Regions from separate parts of the Rhizobium sp. R86522 genome, predicted to be linked through region 1. Evidence: riboswitches for the same ligand, from Rfam matches in the RefSeq annotation. Region 1 holds a riboswitch; each other region holds the start of a gene.
The links. Region 1 has a riboswitch for cobalamin ahead of cobU (bifunctional adenosylcobinamide kinase/adenosylcobinamide-phosphate guanylyltransferase). Riboswitches for the same ligand answer to the same signal wherever they lie in the genome.
Positions count from the first base shown of each region.

Region 2: it holds a riboswitch for cobalamin, as region 1 does, so the genes downstream of both, SJY08_RS18440 (ABC transporter ATP-binding protein) here and cobU (bifunctional adenosylcobinamide kinase/adenosylcobinamide-phosphate guanylyltransferase) in region 1, are expected to answer to the same signal.
Region 3: it holds a riboswitch for cobalamin, as region 1 does, so the genes downstream of both, bluB (5,6-dimethylbenzimidazole synthase) here and cobU (bifunctional adenosylcobinamide kinase/adenosylcobinamide-phosphate guanylyltransferase) in region 1, are expected to answer to the same signal.
Region 4: it holds a riboswitch for cobalamin, as region 1 does, so the genes downstream of both, SJY08_RS13135 (aromatic ring-hydroxylating dioxygenase subunit alpha) here and cobU (bifunctional adenosylcobinamide kinase/adenosylcobinamide-phosphate guanylyltransferase) in region 1, are expected to answer to the same signal.

Region 1 covers NZ_JAXHBX010000001.1:1,777,612-1,781,513, reverse strand. The annotation lists gene SJY08_RS08495 (HAD-IA family hydrolase) at 1-399, shown strand, start outside; gene SJY08_RS08490 (ATP12 family chaperone protein) at 409-1,215, shown strand; gene SJY08_RS08485 (hypothetical protein) at 1,279-2,097, shown strand; cobalamin riboswitch at 2,164-2,536, shown strand; gene cobU (bifunctional adenosylcobinamide kinase/adenosylcobinamide-phosphate guanylyltransferase) at 2,721-3,251, shown strand; gene cobW (cobalamin biosynthesis protein CobW) at 3,255-3,902, shown strand, end outside.
Region 2 covers NZ_JAXHBX010000001.1:3,797,615-3,801,516, forward strand. The annotation lists gene SJY08_RS18430 (FecCD family ABC transporter permease) at 1-43, opposite strand, end outside; gene SJY08_RS18435 (ABC transporter substrate-binding protein) at 112-1,068, opposite strand; gene SJY08_RS18440 (ABC transporter ATP-binding protein) at 1,089-1,883, opposite strand; cobalamin riboswitch at 2,085-2,316, opposite strand; gene SJY08_RS18445 (NAD(P)/FAD-dependent oxidoreductase) at 2,439-3,722, opposite strand; gene SJY08_RS18450 (hypothetical protein) at 3,844-3,902, shown strand, end outside.
Region 3 covers NZ_JAXHBX010000001.1:1,322,040-1,325,941, forward strand. The annotation lists gene SJY08_RS06275 (NAD+ synthase) at 1-326, shown strand, start outside; gene SJY08_RS06280 (hypothetical protein) at 353-664, shown strand; gene SJY08_RS06285 (hypothetical protein) at 684-1,520, shown strand; cobalamin riboswitch at 1,560-1,750, shown strand; gene bluB (5,6-dimethylbenzimidazole synthase) at 1,791-2,528, shown strand; gene SJY08_RS06295 (DUF2865 domain-containing protein) at 2,485-3,654, opposite strand; gene SJY08_RS06300 (acyl-homoserine-lactone synthase) at 3,670-3,902, opposite strand, start outside.
Region 4 covers NZ_JAXHBX010000001.1:2,681,822-2,685,723, reverse strand. The annotation lists gene SJY08_RS13145 (GGDEF domain-containing protein) at 1-407, shown strand, start outside; gene SJY08_RS13140 (DUF6656 family protein) at 424-1,029, opposite strand; cobalamin riboswitch at 1,333-1,536, shown strand; gene SJY08_RS13135 (aromatic ring-hydroxylating dioxygenase subunit alpha) at 1,639-2,883, shown strand; gene SJY08_RS13130 (2Fe-2S iron-sulfur cluster-binding protein) at 2,886-3,902, shown strand, end outside.

The DNA of each region.
Region 1 (3,902 bases):
GGCGAGACCATGTTCGACGGCATCCGCGAAGTGCTGGATGCGCTCATCGCCCGCGAGGACGTCTGGCTCGGCGCCGTCACCGGCAAGTCGCGACGCGGGCTGGAAACCATTCTTGAAGGTCATGGGCTGAAGCCCCATTTCCTCTTCTGCCGGACGGCCGACGACTGCCCGTCAAAGCCGCATCCGGCCATGGTGACGGAATGCTGTGACGAGGCGGGCATTGCGCCGCGCGAGACCATCGTCATCGGCGATGCGATCTACGATATGCAGATGGCGAAGGCCGCTGGGGCGACCGCGATCGGTGTCGCCTGGGGTTATGCCAAGGCCGACGATCTCTGGAAGGCTGGTGCCGATGCCGTGGTCGAGCGTGCGGCCGACCTTCTGGCCTATATCCACTAGGAGCTCTTGATGCGCGACGAACTCAGCCAGGACATTTTCGGCACCTTCATTCCGGAGCCGAGCCATGAGGATCCGGTGCGCCGGGCGCAGATCCAGATGAAGCGGCCGCTGCCGAAGCGCTTCTACGAGGCCGTCGGCACCGAGGCCCGCGATGACGGCTTCTCCATTACGCTGGATGGAAAGTCCGTGAAGACGCCGGCGAAGAACCTGCTGACGCTGCCGAACCGTGAGGCCGCAGAACTCGTGGTTGCCGAATGGGCCGGGCAGGGCGAGTTCATCGACCCGGCGACCATGCCGATCACCAAACTCGCGAATACCGCCATCGATGCCGTTTCGAACAGCCTGGACGACGTGTTCCACGAGATCGTCCGTTTCGCCGGCACCGATCTGCTCTGCTACCGCGCTGACGGACCGAAGGAACTGATCGACCGTCAGTCGGCTCGCTGGGATCCTTTGCTTGCTTGGATATCGACTGCGCACGGCGCGCGCTTCATCCTTGTCGAAGGCGTGATGCATCAGGAACAGCCACAGGAGGCAATCGGCGCCTACGCTCGGGCGCTGGAGCGCTACCGCGATCCCTTCCAGATCTCCTGCCTCAACGTGGTGACGACGCTGACGGGTTCGGCTGTGCTGACACTTGCCTTTGCCGAGGGTGCCTTCGATCTGGACGATGTCTGGTCGCTTGCCCATCTCGACGAGGACTGGACGATCGAGCATTGGGGTTCCGATGCCGAGGCCGAAGCGCGTCGTGAGGCCCGTTACGGCGAGTTCGCATCGGCAGCGTCACTCTTCGCGGTCCTTCAGGCAGCAAGTTAACTCTACACTAACCATAAATGGCGAATTCTCGGGCAGGTTCAGAATCACCTGTCCGGGGTCCTTATGTTCGCTCGCAGCCTTCGCATCGCCGTCGCCATGGGCTTCGCCCTGCTGCTCGCTTCCTGCTCCGTCTTTTTCGGGCGCAGCATTGACCGTCCGTTGGTTTACTACGTCCGCAACGTGACGGTCATGGCCGATGCACGCATCCCGCTCGACCTCATTGAAAGCGTCGATCGCCGCGTCTCTGCCGCGATTGCGGCGACGCGCCCGCCCGCGGGTGCCGAGCGCGTCGTGCTTCTGGTCAAAATCGATCGCCTTGGATTTGGGGAGGGCGCCCGTCGCCGCCTCGCTCAGGCTGACTTTACCGTGACTGCTGTTTCGGTCGAAACCGGCGAGCCGGTCGCCAAGGGAAGCTTCAGGGTGAACGGCCCGACCGACGACCCGCGCTGGGCCCGTCAGGCGCTTGCCGAAGAACTCGCGGCCCGCATCCGCTTTGCCTTCTCGCTGACCACGCCGCGTGTCCGCAAGGCCCAGCAGCCGCGAACCATATCAACGCGGCTCGCTTCGGAGCCACCGCCGGTGATCGTGCCGAATGCTCGGGTGGAATCGCCACGCGCCGCCCCGGTGGTGCGGCAGGCGGCGCCGCAAAACTCGTCCGTTATGGCTGTGCCGGAGACGGCTGTTCCTCCGCCACCGCGCGAAATGGCCGCGCCGCCGGTCGCCGACGTGCAGACACCTCGGCCCGCAGCCCCGGCCCAGCCTGCGCGTCGCGCTGCCGACATCGGCCAGGGCACGCCGGTCGAACAGGGAGCCGTGGGTGCCATTCGCCTGCGGCCGGATTGCGACCCCGCCGTCACGCCGGACTGCTCCACGAGCCCTTGATCGGCCCTCGGGCGCAATGACGCAGCTCTGCGCCGCAGCTGTGATTGACTCGGCTTCGACCTCGGCCTAATCCTCATGATGGATGGTTTCCGAACGGCAGAGATGTTGTCCGGAGAGCAAAAGGGAATGCGAAGGCGTGGACCCCAACCGGGCACGCCGAACGCAGCCGACCCCGCGACTGTATTGCAGCGAGGGTTCTCCATCCGCTTTGTCGTTGAACGAGTGACGGGTCGCAGGGTGCGACCGGCTCGCCAGAACGGCAGGACGGAAAAGCCACTGGGGTGGCAACGCGATCAGCCGGGGCAGGACGCCTCTTTTTCTACGAATCGTCCGCTCTTTCGTGTTGCCGCAAACCCTGGGAAGGCGAGGAGAACCCGACGGTCCTTTCGAGGATCACGACCTGCGAGCCAGGAGACCTGCCATCCACGGGCATGGTGCCCACACTGGGGAGGTCTCCCCGTTGCCAGCACGGAGGTTGTCGTGGCGACGTTCTGCATCCGCGGGTCCTTTGCGCCCCGCCGGTGCCGGTCCGCATGCGCGGACGCGGCATCGATTGTTTTCTTGTGCATGCTGAAGGCATGCACCGCTGGCCGTCTGCGCGCGGTCGAAGGTCATGGCGCACCATGACCGCATCCAATTCCCCATCCATCCTCGTTCTCGGCGGTGCGCGCTCGGGCAAGTCGCGTTTCGCCGAAACAACGGCGCGCAACACCGGCCTAGATCGCGTTTATCTGGCCACGGGCCGCGCCTGGGACGACGAGATGCGCGCCCGCATCGAGACCCACAAGGCCGACCGTGCCGATGACGGCTGGACGACGCATGAGGAGCCGCTGGATCTCGTCGGTGCACTGAAGACGCTCGACAAGCCCGAGCGGGTGATCCTCGTCGACTGCCTGACGCTCTGGGTCACCAATCTGATGATGGAAGAAGGCCGTGACGTCGACGCGGATGGCGCCGAACTCGCTGCAATCCTCGGAGAACTCCACGCCACCGTCATCTTCGTCTCCAATGAAGTCGGCCTCGGCATCGTGCCCGAAAACAAGATGGCCCGCGCCTTCCGCGACCATGCCGGCCGTCTCCACCAAGCCATCGCCGCCGAGGCGGCTGAAGTCTATTTTATCGCGGCGGGTTTGCCGTTGAAAATGAAGGGTTGAACCATGTTGCAGCAAAAGATCCCCGCCACCGTCATCACCGGCTTTTTGGGGGCAGGCAAGACCACCATCATCCGTAACATGCTGATGAATGCCGGCGGCAAGAAGATCGCGCTGATCATCAACGAATTCGGCGACCTCGGCGTCGACGGTGATGTCTTGAAGGGCTGCGGCGCCGACAATTGCACCGAAGATGACATCATCGAACTCACCAATGGCTGCATCTGCTGCACGGTCGCCGACGACTTCGTACCGACCATGCTGAAGCTGCTTGAGCGCGACGTGAAGCCTGACCATATCGTCATCGAGACCTCGGGTCTGGCGCTGCCGCAGCCGCTGGTCGCTGCCTTCAACTGGCCGGATATCCGCACGCGTGTGACCGTCGATGGCGTCGTGACCGTGGTCGATAGTGCCGCCGTCGCCGCTGGCCGTTTTGCCGACGACCATGACGCGGTCGCCGCCCAGCGCGCCGAGGACGACAATCTCGATCACGAAAGCCCGATCGAAGAACTCTTCGAGGATCAGCTGACCTGCGCCGACCTCATCGTCCTCAACAAGGCCGACCTCCTGGACGCTGCCGGTATCGCTGCCGTGCGCGCGGAAGTCACGGGCCGCACCAGCCGTAAGCCTTCGATGATCGAGGCGAAGAACGGC
Region 2 (3,902 bases), 2.0 Mb from region 1:
AGAGGGCCAGCAGCACGATAGCCAGACCCATCCAGAGAAACATGCGACCGTGCATCATTCTGCCTTGAATTTCGTACTGGGCGGGACCGGTTCGCGGTCCCGCCTTGAGGATTACATGTTGCGCGGATGGAAGGTGTTCGCGAGCCGCTCGATTGCCTGGATATTGCGCGGTCCAGGTGTTGCCTCAACATATTCCAGGACCACAAAGCGATCCTGCTTGACGGCATCGAGATTCTTGAAGGCCGGGTTTTCCTTCATGAAAGCGATCTTCTGTTCGGCCGTTACATCGCCGTAGTTGACGATGACGACGACTTCCGGATTGCGCTCGATGACCGGCTCCCAAGACACTTCCGTCCAGCTCTTTTCAACGTCTTCCATGATGTTCACGCCGCCTGCGGCTTCGATCATCGCGGTCGGAATGCCGAAGCGACCCGAGGTGAACGGCTTTTCGGTGCCGGAATCATAGACAAAGACGCGGACCGGCTTTTCGATGCCTCCGATGCGGGTTGTGATTTCGTCCAGTTGCTTGCGGTAGCCGGCGACCAGGGCCTCGGCGCGGTCCTCGACGTCGAAGATCTTGCCGAGGTTCAGCAGGTCGATGAACATGTCGTCCATCGTCGGCTTGTTCTTCGCCATGATATGGATGCAGGATTCGGTGAGTTCATAGACCTTGATCTTGAAGGGCTCGAGCGTTTCGGGCGTCACCTCGCCGCCGACCTTCATGCCGTAGTTCCAGCCGGCAAAATAGAAATCGGCATCGGCGTTCAGCAGCACTTCCTTGGTCGGGTATTTCGGCGAAAGCTCCGGCATTTCCTTCACGCCTTCCCGAAGCCCCGCATCCAGCGTCTTCCAGCCGGAGATCCCGGTGTAGCCGACCATGCGGTCCTGCAGCTTCAAGGCCAGCATCATCTCGGTCAGGTTGACGTCGTTGGAGACCGCGCGCGCCGGAGGTGCGTCAAACGTGACCTCGCGATCGCAGCTCTTGACCGTGACAGGATAGGCAAATGCCGAGGAGGCGGAGAAGACCGAAGCAAAGAGCGTGGCAGACAATAGAAGACGGGAAGCCATGTTGGCGGATCCTTTCAAAATCAGGTCAAGGCAAGGGAAAAGGAAAAACGATGGGATCGAGCGCCCTCCGCCTGTTGACGGGCGGCGAGGACACCGAAGGTTCCGGACAGGGCCTGTTCGGTCAGAACAGCTTCCGGTGGGCCGAACGCATTCATCCGGCCGCCATGCATCAGGGCAATATGCGTTGCAAACTCGGCGGCGAGGTTAATGTCGTGCAGCGTGGTGATGATCGTCAGGTTTAAAGCGCCGAGCAGATCGAGGATCTCGAGCTGGTGGCGGATATCCAGATGGTTGGTCGGCTCGTCGAGTATGAGGATTTCAGGCTTCTGCGCCAGCGCACGCGCCACCAGGACACGCTGCTTCTCACCTCCTGACAAGGTCGAGAACTGCCGGTTCGCCAGCCGCAGCAGATCGAGATGGTCGAGCGCGTGCTCTGCTTCGGCCCGGTCTTCTTCGCTCCAGCCCGCAAGGCCTTCGCGCCAGGGAACGCGCCCCATCATCACTACGTCGCGGACGGTGAACGGGAAGTCGCCCGGCATTTCCTGCAGAACGACCGCCACCCGACGGGCAAGCTGGCGGGCACTCATCTGCCAGATATCCTGGCCGTCGACCTCGACGCGCCCCTCCAGCGGGCTAACACCGCGATACAGGCAGCGAAGAAGCGTGGTCTTGCCAGCCCCGTTCGGCCCGACGATTGCCAGCCGGTCGCCGGCATCGAGGGAGAAGGAAACGCCTCGGACCAAATACTGGGATGGCTTCGGTCCCCAGCCGATATCGGTGACCCGGATCGGGCAGCCCTTGCTGGTACAGCTCATGGGCGTGCCCCCTCGAACGACGAAACGCCGAGCGTTACGCCATGGCCAAGGCCGATCGCCCGTCCCTGCGCTTCATGATCTGGAAGGAAATGCATGCCAGTCCTCCGCAGGATTTCTCCGGAGGCAAAATGGCATGTGGTCGGCGCGCCAGACGGCGCAGCGCAAAAGCCAGTTCGTATCCATCGGAACACCCCGTCCGCTTCGTTTTCTTCACTTAACGGCAGGTCTCCTGGCTCGCGGATATGCGCTTTCCATTTGCCTTCCCACGGTGACCCGCAGTGGCCCGGCGCTTTCACGCCGCGAGAATGGACAGCAATCCGCTTACAGTTGCGGGGGCAGCCACGGTCTTGGTCCCTATTGGGTCGTCCTCACCGTGTTCCCTATTAATCCCCTCGGAGTCATCCGGCGGGGAACCGTCACTGCTTGCATAGGACCTGCAGCCCCTGGCGGTCAAGCCTGGATCTTTTCGTTATGTAATATCGTTACGTCTATAGATCCGAATCCGGGTTGTCCACCTTCAAAGCGCATCCGCCCTCAGATTCTCAACGGAGGTCATTACCTCTCAGGGGCAACGAAGTTCTCATCGATCAGACGCGCGCCTCTCTGCCGGGTGGTGTAGCGCCAGATCCACTGAACACTGACAAGCAGGCGTTTCTCGAAATTGACCAGCAAATAGACATGGACGATGGCCCAGAGCAGCCAGGCGAGACGGCCCTTGAGCTGCCAGGAGCCGAAATCGAAGATGGCTGCGTTTCTTCCGATGACCGCCGTGTTGCCGCGATTGCGGAAACGGAAGTCTGGCACAGCCGCTCCTTTCAGGAGGTTGGCCTTGAGCGCTTTGCCGAGGAACGTCCCCTGCTGTTTGGCCACCTGTGCGAGCGCGGGCAATGCTTCGCCATTTTCTCCCAAAGCCAGCGCGGTATCGCCGATGGCGTAGACCCCGTCCATGCCATCAACCGAGAGGTCGCGCACCACCGGCAGGCGCCCGCCCGGGCCCGGCGAAAGGCCAAGCCATTCCGCGGCCGGCGATGCTTTGACCCCGGCTCCCCAGACGATGCAGCTCGCCGGCAGGAAAGCATCCTTGACCTTAACGCCCTCGGCAGTCACGTCTTCGACAGGCGTGTTCAGCCTGATATCCACGCCGATGTCGCGCAGATAGTCGGCCGCATAGGTCGAGAGATTTTCGGGGAAGGTTGCCAGAATACGCGGACCGGCCTCGACGAGGACGACGTGAAGTTGCTCTGGTCGCAGGCTACGGAAATCACGATCAATCATGAATCGACCGAGTTCTGAAATGGCGCCGGCCATTTCGACGCCGGTCGGGCCGCCACCGATGACGACGCTGGTCAACAGGCGGCGCTTCTCTGCCTCATCCTGGCTTCGCTCGGCCTGCTCGAAGGCGAGCAGGAGGCGGTGACGAATCTGGCGGGCTTCGTGAATCGATTTCAGCCCCGGTGCATGTTTCTGCCAGTCCTGATGGCCGAAATAATTGTACTGCGAGCCGGTCGCGAGAACGAGGCGGTCGTAGGAGATCGCTGCGCCATCGGCGAGAGAGACTGCGCGGGCGTCCGTATCGATCGACACCACCTCTCCCATCAGCACGTGGATGTTGTCCGATCGTCCCAATGTACGGCGGATCGGCTCGGAGATATCCGCAGGCGAAAGCGCTGCCGTCGCGACCTGATAGAGCAATGGCTGAAACAGATTGTGATTGCGCCGGTCGATCACGGTCACGTCGACTTCTGCGTCTGCCAGAGCCTTTGCGCAGGCAAGGCCTCCAAAACCTGCGCCGACGATCACGATGCGCGGCCGGCTCCCGATACTGGATCGTTCTTCCATCATCACCTCACTGTCTGCGCGAATTGTTCCGGGACAACCTGAAGGCGTCCGGAATGTTCCTGGGGAACTGTTCGCAAGCGGGACGGTTGGTCACGGAGAGCTCAAGAAGAGGAGACCCAAGATGGGCATGAACGCACCGAAAGATGGCAAGCCGGGAACAACGGATCAGTCGCCCCGCTG
Region 3 (3,902 bases), 460 kb from region 1:
CGCTTGGTCCGTCCGGCGAGGTGATCCCTGCCAATATCCTGTCGAAGGCGCCGTCTGCGGAACTGCGCCCGAACCAGACCGACCAGGACTCCCTGCCGCCCTATCCGGTGCTTGACGACATTCTCGAATGCCTCGTCGAAAAAGAGATGGGTGTCGATGAGATCGTCGCGCGCGGCCATGACATTGCGACCGTTCACCGGGTCGAGCATCTGCTCTATCTCGCCGAATACAAGCGTCGCCAGTCGGCGCCGGGCGTGAAGATCACAAAGAAGAACTTCGGACGTGATCGCCGCTATCCGATCACGAACCGGTTCCGGGATCGCTGAGCGTGTCGATAGAGGATATCGATGCCTTGGCTGCTTTGCCTGATTTCACGGCGGAGGAGCGCAGCTATATCTTTGCTGTCGGAGCGCATGACAATCAGGATAGCGGGCTGTACCGGACGCTCTCGGGCGCCGCCTATTTCCTGCCCTCGATCGCGATTGGCTGCTACGGCCTGTGGGACGGGAGCTACAAGATGCTCGGCATCGGGTTCCTCACGCTGAACGTCAGCCTGATCTGGGGTTTCTACACCGAATGGCGCAGTGCTCATGTTGAGCAGACGGGCCGGGCGATCTTCGCCAAACTGCGCCAGGCGATGGAAAATCGCTCGACCGCAGACTGACTTTTCCAAGGAGACCATGATGCGCAGTTCGGTCGAGATCTACGATATGACGACCCGTGAATGCGAGGTCGTCTGGCAGACGGATGACCTCGTCGAGGCGCCCAACTGGTCGCGCGATGGCGAGTTTCTGGTCATCAACGGCGATGGTCTTCTTTATGCGTTGCCGCTCGACGAAGACGATCCCGAACCGGAGCTGATCGACACGGGTTTTGCCGTGCGGCTCAACAACGATCATGGGATCTCGCCCGATGGCGCCTCGATCGCGTTTTCCGATCATACGCTTTTCGGCAAGTCCTGCATCTATCTGCTGGGTGATGGTGACGACGAGCCGCGCCAAGTCACCGACAAAATGCCGTCCTACTGGCACGGCTGGTCGCCGGACGGTAAGGAGCTTGCCTATTGCGGCGAGCGCAACGGCGCCTTCGATATCTATACCATCTCGACCAAGGGCGGGGCCGAGCGGCGGCTGACGAACGGCGAAGGGCACAATGATGGCCCTGATTACACGCCTGATGGACAGTGGATCTATTTCAACTCCAGCCGTACCGGCACCATGCAGATCTGGCGCATGCGCAGCGATGGCAGCGACCTGCAGCAGCTGACCTCAGACGGTTATGGTGACTGGTTCCCGCATCCCTCTCCGGATGGGAAGAAGATACTCTTCCTCTCCTACGATGCCGATGTCGAAGGTCATCCGCGCGACAAGCAGGTGCGACTTCGGCTGATGGACGCCGATGGCGGCAATGTCGAAACACTCATCGAGTTCTTCGGCGGTCAGGGCTCGATCAATGTGCCGAACTGGGCGCCGGACGGATCGGCTTTCGCCTTTGTCCGCTACTTCCCGGTCGAGGCTTGAGCCTGTCGCATTCCACTCTGTCCTGCGGCTGGTTCTTGCGGTATTGATCCGACGTCAGGTGCTTGCCGTTAGGTGAGAGAATCGGGAAGCCGGCGAAAATCCGGCACGTGCCCAACGCTGTGAGGCGGACATGATGCGCGAGGGGAAACCCGGCCACTGGAGCAATCCGGGAAGGCGCGCATCCTGGATGATGCCCAGTCAGAAGACCGGCCTGGCGAGATAGACCTTTCCCGCGTGGACGGCGGGTGGTTGCGCATTGTGGGGATTACGATGCACGACAGACCGAACGAGTTCCTCGTCCGGACGGCGCCCTTCGCCGACCAGGACAAACAGGCCGTCTACCGAGCCATTCACACGCGACGCGACGTCCGCGACCAGTTTCGCTCTGATCCGCTGCCGGATGATCTGGTGCGGCGATTGCTCGAAGCGGCGCATGCCGCCCCCTCCGTGGGCTTCATGCAGCCCTGGAGTTTCCTGCTGATCCGCTCTGCTCGAAAGCGCGAGGCCATCTGGCAGGCGTTTCTGCGGGCGAACGAGGAGGCGGAGGCCATGTTTCCGGTTGAGCAGCGGGACGTCTATCGATCCCTGAAACTGGAAGGCATCCGCAAGGCGCCGCTCAATATCTGCGTCACCTGTGATCCCGATCGTGCGGGACCCGTCGTGCTCGGACGCACCCATGATGTCAGGATGGACGCCTTCTCGACTGTCTGCGCCATCCAGAATCTCTGGCTCGCAGCACGTGCGGAAGGGGTCGGGCTTGGATGGGTCAGCATCTTCCACGAGGCCGAGGTGAAGGCGCTCCTTGGGATCCCGGAGCGGATCCAGATCATCGGTTATCTTTGCCTTGGCTATGTCGACGAACTCTATGCGACGCCGGAGCTCGAGGTGAAGGGATGGCGCAAGCGATTGCCGCTCGACGATTTGATCTTCGAGGAAAGCTGGGGGCAGATCGCGGAGCGGCCGATCACTCCTGCAGCGGCTGTGGACCTGACGTCGCCGGGTTCCTGAGGTCGATCGTGCCCTTGTCGGAGGGGAGGAAGGCCGGGCCGACGCGGCGTACGTTGAGGCTGGCCTCATCCAGCACGCGCTCCGTGGCAGGCACCGTCGCTGACGCAGCCTCCCGTTTTCCCGGTGCAACTTCGATGAAGGACGACTGGTAGTCCGGTACGGCCGGACGCGGCGTCATGCGCTGGTAGTATTGCTGCAGGTTGCAGGCGCAGGCGGGTTCCGCGTCGCTGCGTCGGTTGCGGTAGAGGAAGGCATTGGGCAGATCGCGATAGGGGCGGCCGCTGACTGCCGAGATCATGTCCACGGTCTCGCTGCGCTCCGGCGCGTGGAAAAACAGCTCCGTTTCCGTGCCCGGACACATCTGCTGGCATTGCGCCGCATCGCGGCCGAAGTTCATTGCCGAGGTCTGTGACGAGATCGGGAAGAAACCGCCATCGCAGGTGCGCACACACAGCGTGCGGACATTGCCGCTGGGCATCATGCTCATCGGCGGGGGCGGCGCTGAGTAGGCGGCTTCGGCTGCCCGGTCCGGACGGTAGGGTTCCGCCAGCGTGTCGAGGTAAGGGATACGCTCTGCTTCTTCCGGATAAGCCGCTTGATCCGGCCCACAACCATTCGCCTCAAGTGCTGTGACGAGGGCGGCGCGCGCATCTTCTACGCGGCTTTCGCGCAGATCCGAAAGCCTTGCTGCCAGGATGTCGCGATTGGCCTCCATGCGGGAGATTGCCGATGCCAGATCGCTGCAGTCATTGCCGCCATCGGGACGGATCTGGACGATGGACGAGGTCAGGCAGCGCAGCCGCCGCTGATCCTGGCGGGCCTTGCGAAGTTCGAGGTTCTGCTGGGCTATGGCGCTGGCATAGCTGTTAATTTCAGGCGACTGTCCGCCCTGTTCGACCAGAACCAGCCTATCGCGCAGCCGCTCGCAGAGCGCCGAGGCCTCAGCCTCGTTCGGCAGCGCGCTGCCGAGGGCGATCAGCAAAGCAATGGAACTGACTATCCTGCTCGGCACATCCGGATCCCAGTTGTCGTTTGCAGGGCGGAGGACGACCCTAGTGACATCAGGATAGCCGAGTGCCGGCCAAATGAAAATGACGGATGACGTGGCGGAGGCGCGAGCGGCCATCCGCCACGTCTCGCGTCAGGCGGCCTGCGCTGCCGTCAGGGTCATCGGCGCTTCGAGCACGCTGCCGTCGATTGCTGCCACCGCCTTCATTCGATCGAGCAGATCCTGCGACACCTCCCAGGAGACTGCGACCGCCTGGACCACACCAATCCGCTGAGGTTCACCGATCCGAATGCCCGGGCAGCCCATACGTTTGAACATGCGTTCCAGGAAAACATCGGTGACGGTAACGATATGGCTGAGACCGG
Region 4 (3,902 bases), 900 kb from region 1:
CCGTTGCCGAGCGTTTCCTGATGCAGGTCGCCAAGGTGCTGGAAGCCGTCTCCGGCGGTGGCGATCTCGCCTGCCGCTTCGATGCCGGCCGCTTCGGACTGCTGCTTTACACTTCGGACCAGGAAGAGATCAGCCGCGTGGTCGATCTCGTTCGCGCCAAGCTCAAGGCCACCAATTTCGTTGGCTCGTCGACCGGTGCCCGCATGGGCCAGCTAGGCATGTCCTTCGGCATCTGCTTCTCCGAGCAGGCCCCGAACGCCTTCGACTTCACCAACTTCGCCGAAAAGGCGCTCGCCACCTCCAAGGCAGCCGGCGGCGACACCGTGACGATCTACGGTGCAAGCGACTATGTGTCGAAGGATTGGCTGCTCTACAAGAAGAAGCCGGTGGGTGGTTTCGGCGCCTGAGCGTCGAAGTCCACTTTCAAAGTTTTGCGATGATCTTCCTGAGCTCGGCGTCTCGTGCGCCGAGCATCAGTACGTTCCGCAGCGCCTCTTTCGGATCCACTGTCTGGAATAAAAGTCCGTTGTTGCGGAACGAACGGTCGATGGTCATCGCCTTGGCCTCCGCCTCCGGCTTGATCGCCACGGCGAAATACATCCGTCCGTAATTCTGCTTGATCTGCTCGAAGAACACCTCTTCCCCACCGAGTTCGGCAAAGAAATTGGCGATGTAGAAGGCCCATTTGACATCGGCATACTGCGCGAAATTCGTGCGCGCCGCCGTCACGTGACAGTAGCCCAGATGTGGGCTGTTGTTCAGTGTGCGGTGGAAGATGACTTTGGGGAACTTGATCGAACGGTGAAAGCCGTTGATGCGCTCATGCGTCGTCTCGGCCGCCCGCTCCAGCCGCCGCCCGGTCCGCGCCGCAACTTCCTCATAGGAAAGATACCGGCGCTCGTCCGGCAGCCAGTCCTCGCGGCTGCGCGAGATCCGACCGGTTCTCAGGAACTCGGTATGGACTGCCTTTGACGAGGGCGGCGTTTGCGTTTCCGCTTTGGGAGCCGCGTAGTATCTGAGTTTCTGCATCTTGACGCTCTGACGGTACCCGGACTGATTGCTTGAGCTTAACGCAGCATGGTTAATCATGATTTGATGGTATTCTACATCAGCGAGGTTTCGCGAGGCTTGCCGCAGTGCAGTTCCATGCAACTGCCTTAAATCGCCCGTTTGCGCCATGATTTCAGCGGCCAGAGAAACGCCGCCGCCGCACCTCCCGGAAAACAATGGGAAATTCCCGACCTTGCCACCCTTAGTCGTCGTCTGTGGGATGTCGCAAACGATTTGGGCCGTGTCGTTCTGCAATGCAGCGGAGGCCCGCGGCCTGTGATTAGATGCAGGCAAGCTCGAGGTGCTGCCCTGCTAGGGAGGGTAGGAAATCGGGAAGCCGGTCAAAATCCGGCGCTGCCCCCGCAACGGTGGTGGAGAATGCGTTTTGGCAGAAGGCCACTGGGGGTAACCCTGGGAAGGCGCCGACGCGGTCCGCAAATGGACCACTCCTGAGCCCGGAAACCAGCCTTGGCAGACGGACATTTGAGGTTGCGGAGGGCGACCAGAGATAGCCATGCACACCGCCTTCCCAGGGCGACGGCAGGCTGCGCTCTCATCTCCCCCGAGTTTTTGAAACACGAGGACGACATGGATCTGCAGGCCAACGTGCTGCGCCAGCTGAAGAACCGCCGCGAGGGTTTCTCGCTCGAACAGCCATTTTACATCGACCAGGACTATTTCAAGCTCGACATGGAGCAGATCTGGTATCGCGATTGGCTGTTCATCGGCCATGACTGCGAGATCCCACGCGCCGGCAACTATTTCACCGCCCAGATCGGCGATTACCCTGTCGTCATCGTCCGCGGCAAGGATCAGGTCATCCGCGCCTTCCACAACACCTGTCGCCATCGCGGCCACCGCGTCTGCACCAAGGACAAGGGCGCCGCGGCGAAGCTCGTCTGCCCCTATCACAACTGGACCTATGACCTCGACGGATCGCTCGTCTTCGCTCGCCAGATGGGTGAGACTTTCGACAAGGCCGAATTCGGCCTGAAGACCGTCCATTGCGAAAGCGTCGGCGGCTACATCTTCGTCTGCCTCGCCAACGAAGCCCCCGATTTCGCGCCAATGCGCGCCTCGCTGGAACCCTATCTGCGTCCGCATCGCCTCTGGGAGGCCAAGGTCGCCCACAAGAACACGATCATCGAGAAGGGTAACTGGAAGCTCGTCTGGGAAAACAACCGGGAATGCTACCACTGCGCCGGCAACCATCCGGAGCTCTGCCGCACCTATCCGGAAGCCCCGACCGCAACCGGCGTCCAGGGTGCGGGTGACGATCCCTTCATCTCCGAGCACTGGGCGCGCTGCGAAGCCGCCGGCCTGCCGTCCGCCTTCAGCATGGACCCGTCGGGCCAGTTCCGCACGGCCCGCATGCCGCTAATCGAGGATGCCGAGAGCTACACCATGTCTGGCAAGCGTGCCGTGAAGAAGCCGCTCTCCGCAGACGTGCCGATCAGCCATATCGGCACCATGCTGCTTTTCCACTATCCGACGACCTGGAACCACATCCTCGGGGACCACGCGATCTCCTTCCGCGTCCTGCCGCTTTCGGCCGAAGAGACGGCCGTCACCACCACCTGGCTGGTCAACAAGGACGCGGTCGAAGGCGTTGATTACGACTTGGAAGAGCTGACCCATGTCTGGAACATGACCAACGACCAGGACCGCTCGATCGTCGAGGAAAACGCGTTTGGCATACGTTCCCCGGCCTATGAGCCCGGTCCCTATTCCGTCGATCACGAAGGTGGCGTCATGCAGTTCGTCGAGTGGTATTCCAACTTCATGACGGGCCGCCTGCAGGGCGACAAGGCTCGCCTGTCTGCGGTGGCGTGATCATGAACATCGCCGTCACCCAGTATCGCCATGTCGACGAGATGCGCCCCTGGTCCGACCGGGAGCATCTCTTGGAATGCGTCGCCGTCACGCCTGAGGCCGCCGACGTGATGACCTTCACCTTCAAGCCGAACAAGCCGGGCCTCTGGTTCCGTTATCTGCCCGGCCAGTTCGTCACGCTCGAGATCCCCGTCGGGCCAGAGCCGGTGATGCGCACCTACACGCTCTCCTCCAGCCCCTCGCGGCCCTATACGGTCGCCGTGACGGTCAAGGCGCAGAAGGACTCGATTGGCACCCGCTGGATGTTCGACAACCTGAAGCCCGGCATGGCGCTTAAGGCCTTCGGCCCGCTCGGCGACTTCTCCTATGCCAAGCACCCTGGCAAGAAATACCTTTTCGTTTCCGCCGGCTCCGGTGTGACGCCGATGATGTCGATGACGCGCGACCTCAGCGACCGCGCGCCAGACAGCGACATCACTTTCCTCAACTGCGCGCGCTCGCCTGATGACATCATCTTCCGCTGGGAGCTGGAGGCCAAGGCCCGCGACATGCCGAACTTCCAGCTCGGCTTCATCATCGAGCAGCTCGGCCGCGGCCAGCTCTGGTCGGGCCTGAAGGGTCGCATCGATAAGGCAAAGATCGCCCTTCTGGCGCCTGACTTCCTGGAGCGCACTGTCTTTTGCTGCGGCCCAGCGCCCTTCATGGCGACCGTACGCGAGGCGCTCGAAGGCGCAGGCTTCGACATGAAACAGTATCACGAGGAAGCCTTCCAGCCGGTGAAGGCGGAGCCCCTGGTGGTCGTCGCCGACCATGGCGATGGCGAACAGGCCACCAAGGTGACCTTTGCCATGTCCGGCAAGGACGGCCTCTGCGCTCCCGGCCATACGGTCCTCCAGGCGGCCCGTGCTGCCGGTGTCCGCATCGGGGCGGCCTGCGAATCCGGCCTTTGCGGCACCTGCAAGGTCATGAAACTCTCGGGCGAAGTCGAGATGGACCACAATGGCGGTATTCTCGATGAC